DNA from 2 places in the Modestobacter sp. SSW1-42 genome. Region 1 is predicted to be linked to the other one. Evidence: riboswitches for the same ligand, from Rfam matches in the RefSeq annotation. Region 1 holds a riboswitch; the other holds the start of a gene.
The links. A riboswitch is a leader RNA that binds a small molecule or an ion and turns the genes downstream of it on or off. The one in region 1 is predicted to bind S-adenosylmethionine.
Positions count from the first base shown of each region.

Region 2: it holds a riboswitch for S-adenosylmethionine, as region 1 does, so the genes downstream of both, thrC (threonine synthase) here and ACGBYP_RS13250 (aminotransferase class V-fold PLP-dependent enzyme) in region 1, are expected to answer to the same signal.

Region 1 is NZ_JBISCA010000003.1:608,683-613,085, forward strand. Features, by position in the region: gene ACGBYP_RS13245 (DUF1684 domain-containing protein) at 1-565, opposite strand, end outside; gene ACGBYP_RS13250 (aminotransferase class V-fold PLP-dependent enzyme) at 603-1,979, opposite strand; SAM riboswitch class IV at 2,013-2,125, opposite strand; gene ACGBYP_RS13255 (NADPH-dependent FMN reductase) at 2,191-2,691, shown strand; gene ACGBYP_RS13260 (endo-1,4-beta-xylanase) at 2,782-4,403, opposite strand, start outside.
Region 2 is NZ_JBISCA010000004.1:458,760-463,162, reverse strand. Features, by position in the region: gene groL (chaperonin GroEL) at 1-895, opposite strand, end outside; gene ACGBYP_RS16505 (cold-shock protein) at 1,148-1,348, opposite strand; gene thrC (threonine synthase) at 1,541-2,842, opposite strand; SAM riboswitch class I at 2,855-2,980, opposite strand; gene ACGBYP_RS16495 (HAD family hydrolase) at 3,040-3,861, shown strand; gene ACGBYP_RS16490 (ABC transporter permease) at 3,965-4,403, opposite strand, start outside.

The sequences.
Region 1 (4,403 bases):
TCGCGCCGTCGAACGCGGTCAGCGCCAGCTGCCGGCCCTCGAGGGTGAACTCGATCCGGCCGGGGGCGTCGTAGACGTGCTCGAGGCCCTCGACGACCGAACCGACGGTGGTCGGCCGGGGCTGGTCGAAGGGCACGTAGGTGCCCGTCACCCGCCAGCGCGGGTCCGCCTCGTACGCCGGGGTGCCGGTGTAGGCGGCGAGCACCGGGTTGGCCGGGTCCCGCGGCCGGACGACGTCGGCCCCGCCCCGGCGGGCGACCTCGATGACGACGTCACCGGCGACCGCGTCGACCCCGCCGCGCTCCGGGACCTCGCCGAACGCGTGCTCACCGTGTACGGCCGTGCCGTCGACGACGAGCTCCTCGCCGTCGGCGAGCCGCACGACCGGGCCGCCCGGGCCGGCCCACCACTGCCCCGGGATCCCGGCCACCCGCTGCGGGGAGTCGGTGAGCCAGGTCAGGCCGGTGATGGCCAGGAAGCCGTGGCCGTCGGCGCGCACGGCCTCGTGCTGGGCGTGCCAGGCCGCCCACTCCTCGGCGAAGGTCGGGCTCTCGGTGACGGTCATCGGCGCTCCTGGGGTCGGGGGTGTCGGGGCCGGGCGTTCAGGCCGTCGCCGGCCCGCAGCCGGCGCCGCGGGCGACGGCGGCCGGGTCGGCGCCGGCCAGGCCGGCCGGCGGCCGGGGGTCGTTCACCGGCTGCCAACGCCCGGCGACCTGCGCGTAGTCCGCCTGTGGTCCCTCGCTCAGCCAGGCGTCCAGCGCGGTGACCAGCCGGTCGACGTCGGCGAGGGTGCTGCCGACCCCGACGCTGGCCCGCAGCGCCCCGTCCGGGACCCCGAGCCGGGTGACCAGCGGGTGCGCGCAGAACCGGCCGTCGCGCACGCCGATGCCGTGCTCGGCGGACAGGTAGGCGGCCACCAGCCCGGGGTCGGCCCCGGCGACGGTGAACGAGACGACGCCGGTCGGCTCGTCGGAGTCGGCCCAGATCCGCAGCACCCGGACGCCGGGCAGCGTGGCCAGGCCCTCGGTCAGCCGGGTGCGCAGCGCCCGCTCGTGCTCCTCCAGGGCACCGGCGGGCAGGGCGGCCAGCGCGTCGCACGCGGCGGCCAGGGCGACCGCGCCCAGCACGTTGGGCGAGCCGCCCTCGTGCCGGTGCGGCGCCGCGGCCCAGCTGGTCTCCGCCACCGTCACCTCGGTGACCGCGCCGCCGCCGGCCAGGTACGCGGGTGCGGCGTCCAGCCAGTCGCGGCGGCCCACCAGGGCGCCGGAGCCGAACGGTGCGTAGGTCTTGTGCCCGGAGAGCACGACGTAGTCCGCGCCGGAACCGGCCAGGGAGAACCGGCGGTGCGGGACCAGCTGCGCCCCGTCGACGACCACCCGGGCGCCGGCGGCGTGCGCCAGCTGCACCACCTCGTGCAGCGGCAGCGACTCCCCGGTCACGTTGGAGGCGCCGGTGACCGCGACCAGCGCGTACGGCGCGGCGGCCAGCTCGGCGCCGAGGGCGCGCAGCGTCGCCACCACCGTGTCGCCGGTCGGCAGCACGGTCACCGGGCCGCGGCGCTGCCAGGGCAGCAGGTCGGCGTGGTGCTCGCAGTCGAGCACCAGCACCGCGGCCCCGTCCGGGACGGCGCCGGCGAGCAGGTTGAGCGAGTCGGTGCTGTTGCGGGTGAGCACGCAGACGTCGTCCGCCCGCGCGCCGACGAAGCCGGCGACGGTGGCCCGCGCCGACTCGTAGAGCGCGGTGGACACCTGGGAGAGGTACCCGGCGCCGCGGTGGACGCTGGCGTAGAGCGGCAGCGCCTCGGCGACCCGGTCGGCGACCGACTGGAGCGCGCGGGCACTGGCGGCGGCGTCGAGGTCGACGTAGCGGGTGGTGCCGCCGGGCACGAGCGGGACCCGGGTCTGCGCGCCCACCACGGGCAGCAGCGGCGCGGCGCCGGCGACGGGGGCGGCGGGCGCACAGAGGACGGCGTGGGACATGAGGGTGCTCCTGGGTCCGGGGACCCGGGCACGGGTCCGCGCTTTGCGGCTGCGGGGTGCAGTCGCCAGGTCGTCACCCGGGGCACCCGCTCGCGGAGGAGGGTTGCCGGCCAGCAAGCCGGGGCTGAACGCTGGCACTCGTGACCTGGGCCGAGAGTGGCACAGCGGCCCTCATGTCGTCAATCCTCATCGACATGGTGAGGTATGAGTCGTGACCACCATCGCCGTCGTGGGCAACCCCAAGCCGAACTCCCGCACCCGCGCCGCCGCCGAACGGGTCGTGCACGAGCTGACCGGCGCGCCGCCGGACCGGGTCGTGGACGTCGTCGACCTCGGTGCCGGACTGCTGTCCTGGGGCGACCCGGCGGTCACCGAGGCGGTCGACGCCCTGCGCCGGGCCGAGGTCGCCGTCGTCGCGAGCCCCACCTACAAGGCGACCTACACCGGGCTGCTCAAGCTCTTCCTGGACCAGGTGGGCACCGGCGACCTGGCCGGGGTGGTCGCCGTCCCGCTCATGCTCGGCGGCGGACCGACGCACGCCCTGGCCCCGGAGCTGCTGCTCAAGCCGGTGCTGGTGGAGCTGGGCGCGACCACCCCCACCCGGGGGCTGTACCTGGTCGACCGGGTCTGGGACGCCCCCGGCCCGCTCGAGGACTGGGCTGCCGTGGCCCGCCGGCAGGTGGCCGCGGCCCGCACCGCCGGCCGCGACTGAACGGCACGAGGCCCCCGCTCACCGGTGTGAGCGAGGGCCTCGGCCTGTCGGGGTGCCGTCCGGGGCGCGGTCAGCGCCCCGGACGAGCGGTCACTTCCGGACGTCGATGGTGACCGTGTTCGTGCTGGTCACCTTCGCCCCGAAGGCGTCGGTCATGGTCAGCGTGCAGTCGAACGTCGCCGTCCCGACCTGCGTGGGCGTGCCGCGCAGCTGGAAGTCGGCGTTCTGCCCGGCCGGGTAGTCGCGGTTGGTGACCTGCTGGGCGGACCCGGGGGCCAGCTCCAGCTTCATGGCCGGACCGGACTTCTGGGTGCAGCTGTAGGCGAAGGTGCTGCCCACGAGCTTCCCCGTGCCCTTGTTGCCGAACTGCACGACCACCTGGACGTTCTGCTTCACGTTGGCCCGGACGACCGACCCGTTGTTGACCTGCGAGTACAGGTCGGTCGTCGTGGGCGGCGCGGTGACCACCACGTCGAAGCTCACCGGGTTGGCCTTGTTGCCGGCCTTGTCGGTGGCGGTGCAGGTGACCTTCGTGGTGCCGATCGGGAACAGCGAACCCGACGGCGGGGTGCAGACCGGCGTGACGGCGCCGTCCCGGGTGTCCCCGGCCTCGACCGTGTAGGTCACCTTCGCGCCCTGGGTGCTCGTGGACGTGGCGTACACGGTGTCGTGCCCGGCGATGCGCGGTGCGAGCTGGTCGCTCGGGCGCGCGGCGAGCTTCGTCGGGTCGACGATGCCCCAGTAGGCGGGCTTGGCCTCCAGCTCGTCACCGAAGGGCAGCGGCGCCTCCCACGGGCGGGCCGCCGGCCAGGTGCGCAACCAGCTGCGGGCGTTGCTGATCCCCCAGAAGGTGACCGACTCCAGCGACTCCTCGTGCGTCCGCAGCATGGCGAACAGGTCGCGGTAGTAGTAGCCGTTCTCGAGCTCCGCCTGTGCCTGGTCGGCCATGCCCGGGCGGTGCTGGGGCGTGGTGCCGGAGCTGACGTCGGCGCCGAAGTTCTCGGCCGAGGTGCTCACGTCGAGCTCGGTGACCGCCTGCAGCAGGGTCGGGTCGAGCGCCTCGACGGCGTCCATGGAGGCGTCCAGCCACTCGATCGGGCGGCTGAAGTCGACGTGCGCCTGATGGCCCACCCCGTCGATCGGCACCCCGCGCTGCTTGAGCGCGGCGATCAGCGAGAGGTAGTCGGCCCGCTTGGTCGGCATCTCGGTGTTGTAGTCGTTGATGAACAACTTCTGGGCCGGGAAGTACTTGTCCGCGATCCGGAAGGCGTCGTCGACGAAGGTCTCACCCAGCACCTGGAACCAGCGGCTGTTGCGCATGTCGTGCGGGTTGGGGGTGTCGCGGTCCTCGATGACCTCGTTCACCACGTCCCAGGCCCAGATCGGGCTGTCGCCGTCGGGGTAGCGGGCGTTCACGTGGTCGGCGATGGCCTTGACGTGGGTGTCCAGCCGCTGGCGCAGCAGCGCCTGGTCGGCCGGGCTGTTGGTCAGCCACTGGCCGTTGCGCTGGAAGAACCAGTCCGGGGTCTGGGAGTGCCAGGCCAGCACGTGACCGTAGACCTGGACGCCGTTGGCGTCGGCGAAGTCGAGCAGGCGGTCCAGGTCGCCGAAGGTGAAGGTGCCCTCGGTCGGCTGGATCTCGGCCGGCTTGCCGTCGTTCTCGGGGGTGAACGCGTTGAAGTGCCTGGTCAGGAGCTGCGACGGGCGGCCGA
Region 2 (4,403 bases), on a different contig from region 1:
TGACCTGGCCACCGGTGAGGATGGCGATGTCGGCGAGCATGGCCTTGCGGCGGTCACCGAAGCCGGGGGCCTTGACGGCGACCGACTTGAAGGTGCCACGGATCTTGTTGACGACCAGGGTCGCGAGGGCCTCGCCCTCGACGTCCTCGGCGATGATCGCCAGCGGCTTGCCGGACTGCATGACCTTCTCCAGCAGCGGGAGGAGGTCCTTGACCGTGGAGATCTTCGAGTTGACGACCAGGATGTACGGGTCGTCGAGCACGGTCTCCATGCGGTCGGTGTCGGTCACGAAGTAGGCCGACAGGTGACCCTTGTCGAAGCGCATGCCCTCGGTGAGCTCGAGCTCGAGCCCGAAGGTGTTGCTCTCCTCGACGGTGATGACGCCTTCCTTGCCGACCTTGTCCATCGCCTCGGCGATGAGCTCGCCGATGGCCGGGTCCGCGGCGGAGATCGAGGCGGTGGCCGCGATCTGCTCCTTGGTCTCGACGTCCTTGGCGGTCGACAGGAGGTACTCGGAGACCGAGGCGACGGCCTTCTCGATGCCCTTCTTCAGGGCCATCGGGTTGGCGCCGGCGGCGACGTTGCGCAGCCCCTCGCGGACGAGGGCCTGGGCGAGCACGGTGGCGGTGGTGGTGCCGTCACCCGCGACGTCGTCGGTCTTCTTGGCGACCTCCTTGACGAGCTCGGCCCCGATCTTCTCCCACGGGTCCTCGAGCTCGATCTCCTTGGCGATGCTCACACCGTCGTTGGTGATGGTGGGGGCGCCCCACTTCTTCTCCAGCACGACGTTGCGGCCACGGGGGCCGAGCGTCACCTTGACGGCGTCGGCGAGCTGGTTCATGCCCCGCTCGAGGCCGCGGCGGGCCTCTTCGTTGAACGCGATCATCTTGGCCATGTGGTGATGTCCTCCGAGCGTGGATCGCTGCACGGCCGGGTCCGGCGCCCGCGACGGACGGCACCGGCGCCGTGGACGCTCCTGCGGCCCACGTTCCGGTACCTCACCGTTCCGACCTGGTTGGCACTCGGGTGCTCCGAGTGCCAGTGCAAAGTCTGGCACTCGACCCCGGCGAGTGCAAGAACGGGGGGTCCTGGGACGCAGCGAGGCCCGGTCCCCGAGCGGGGACCGGGCCTCGTGGCGGGGCAGCGGTCAGACGGCCTGGACGGCGTCGGCCTGCGGACCCTTCGCGCCCTGGACGACCTCGAAGCTGACCCGCTGGCCCTCCTCGAGGCTCTTGTACCCGTCCATCTGGATCGACGAGTAGTGGACGAAGACGTCCTGACCGCCGTCGACGGCGATGAAGCCGAAGCCCTTCTCGGCGTTGAACCACTTGACGGTGCCCTGTGCCACGTGTGCTCCCACGTTCGTGCGTGCGGACGGCCCCTTGGAGTCGCGGGGCCGGGTGTCGCGCTTCCGCCCGTGATCACGAACGTCGGACGCTGACCGCGCGGAACGGTACAGCAGCAGGGTGTCCGAGGTCACCCTGCTGCCGCGCGACTCCTCCGGTCGTGGTACTCGCCCACGACCGGAGGAGCCGGCCGTTCAGGAGATGAGGCCGGCCTCGCGCAGCGACTTCAGCGAGGGCTGCACGTGGTGGGACGGGCCGATCACCGGCAGCAGCGGGTCGAGGGTCTTGAGGCCCTCGCCGGTGTTGAGGACGACGGTCTCCTGCGCCGGGTCGAGCAGGCCGCGCTCGACCAGCTGGCGCAGCACCGCGACGGTGACGCCGCCGGCGGTCTCGGCGAAGACCCCGGTGGTGCGGGCCAGGTCGCGGATGCCGGCGATGATCTCGGCGTCACCGACCCGGCCGACCGAGCCGCCGGTGCGCCGGATGGCGTCCAGCGCGTAGGGGCCGTCGGCGGGGTTGCCGATGTTCAGCGACTTGGCGATCCCGGTGGGCTTGACCGGCTTCACGACGTCCCAGCCGTTGTCGAACGCGGTGGCGATCGGGTCGCAGCCGGCCGACTGGGCGCCGAAGATCTTCCACTCGGTGTCCTCGACGATGCCGGCGGCGACCAGCTCGCGCCAGGCCTTGTCGACCTTGGTCAGCAGCGAGCCCGACGCCATCGGGATGACCACCTGGGCCGGGATGCGCCAGCCCAGCTGCTCGGCGATCTCGTAGCCCATCGTCTTCGAGCCCTCGGCGTAGTACGGCCGGACGTTCTGGTTGACGAAGGCGGTGTCCTCGAACTCGTCGGTCTCGGCGAGCTCGCTGGTCAGCCGGTTGACGTCGTCGTAGTTGCCGTCGACGGCGACCAGCGCCTGCCCGTAGACCGCGGACTGGGTGATCTTCCCGGGCTCGAGGTCGCTGGGCACGAACACGAACGAGGGGAGCCCCATCCGGGCGGCGTGCGCGGCCACCGAGTTGGCCAGGTTGCCGGTCGAGGCGCAGGCGATCTTGGCGTAGCCGAAGGTCTTCGCGGCTGTGGCGGCCAGGCTGACCACCCGGTCCTTGAAGGAGTGCGTGGGGTTGGCCGAGTCGTCCTTGACCCACAGCCCGCCGGTGAGGCCGAGCTCGGCGGCGAGCCGGTCGGCCTGCACGAGCGGCGTCATGCCCGGGTCGAGGGTGACCCGGTCGGCGGGGTTGTGGCCCACCGGCAGCAGCGCCACGTAGCGCCAGATGTTCTGCGGGCCGGCCTCGATCTGCTGGCGGGTGACCGCCCGCATGAGGTCCTTGTCGTAGTCGACCTCGAGCGGGCCGAAGCACTCGGCGCAGGCGTGCTCGGCGATCAGGCCGAAGGTGGCGCCACAGTTGCGACAGACGAGCCCGCGGGCGGGGTTCGGCGGGACCGGCCCACCCTCGGTGACGTCAGCCTGGGCGGAGCCGGGAGCGGTCATGGTCATGCGACGACTACCTCCTCATCTTCCCCGCGCCGGGCCGTCGAGCCGCGCGAGACGGAATTGGCACCTTCCGTCGCGGGAGTGCGACGGCGGTTGCCGGGGCTTCATCGGGCCGTGTCCCTCTGCCCCTCTGGATGAGTGGAACGACACGGACTCTACCCGCGCCCACCGCCGGTCCTCGGCACCGACAGGATGGGCCGGTGGCCACCCGCATCGTCTACACCGATCTCGACGGCACGATGGTGGGCCCGCACGGGTCCTTCTGGACGGCGGCGGGCGGTGGGTGGACCTCCGCGGCGGCCGACGCGCTGCTGCAGCTGCACCGGTCCGGCGTCCCGCTCGTGCTGGTCAGCGGCCGCACCGCCACCCAGCTGATGGAGACCGCCCGGGTCTTCGCCGCCGACGGCGCGATCGCCGAGCTGGGCTCGCTGGTCACCTGGGACGGCGGCACGCGCAGCCGGCTGCTCACCGGTGCCCTGCCGGAGCAGTACGCCGGCCGCGAGCCGGTCGACGTGCTGGCCGAGCTCGGCGTCGTCGAGGAGCTGATGGCCGACCACCCGGGCCGGGTCGAGTGGCACGCGCCCTGGCACGCCACCCACTCCGCCGACGCGCTGCTGCGCGGACGGGTGGACGCCGCGGCGGTCGACGCCTGGCTGGCCGAGCGCGGCTGGGGCTGGCTGACGATGAACGACAACGGCGAGGTGCCGGTCACCCCGGACATGACCCTGGCCGACGGGGCGCTGCCGCCGCACGTCTACCACCTGATGCCGCGCGGGATCAGCAAGGGCGAGGCGATCCGCTGGGACCTCGCCCGCCGCGGGCTCACCGCCGAGGACGCCGTCGCGGTGGGCGACAGCGTCAGCGACCTGGAGATGGCCGCCGCGGTGGGGCGGCTGTTCATCACCGCCAACGGGGCCGCGGTACGCGGCATGGCCGAGCGGATCGCCGCCCTGGCCAACGTCTCGGTGACCGAGGCGCACATGGGCGAGGGCTGGGCCCAGGCCGTCCGCGCCTCGCTCTGACCCCGGAGTTGGATCAGGTCACCTGATCAGAGACTGTCCTACCGCACCAACGCTGGTGAGGTAGGACAGACGGTGATCAGGTGACCTGATCACCGTCTGTGCATCAGCTCGTGACGTCCTTGCGGGCGAAGTGGCGGAAGGCGAGGGCGGTGAACAGCGCCGACCACGCCAGCCCCTGGACGACGCCGCGGAACAGGTCGCCGGAGTCGACCGGGGTCTGCAGCAGGTCGGTCCAGGCGAACCCGAACGCCGTCGGGAACCAGTCACGGATGGCGCCGAGCTGCTCCACCGCCTCGAGCACCGCGAACACCACGGTGGTGAACACCGCGCCGCCGACCGCCGCCAGCGGGGCGTCGGTGAGGGTCGAGATCCAGAACGCCAGCGTCCCGACGATCAGCAGGTGGACGACGAGGAAGCCGACCATCCCGGCCAACCGCACCAGCCCGGTCCGCTGGTCGAGCGCGACGCCGACCGGGGTCTGGACGGCATCGAAGCCGTAGGCGATGCCGCCGGCGACCAGGGCGACGAGGACCAGCGTCAGC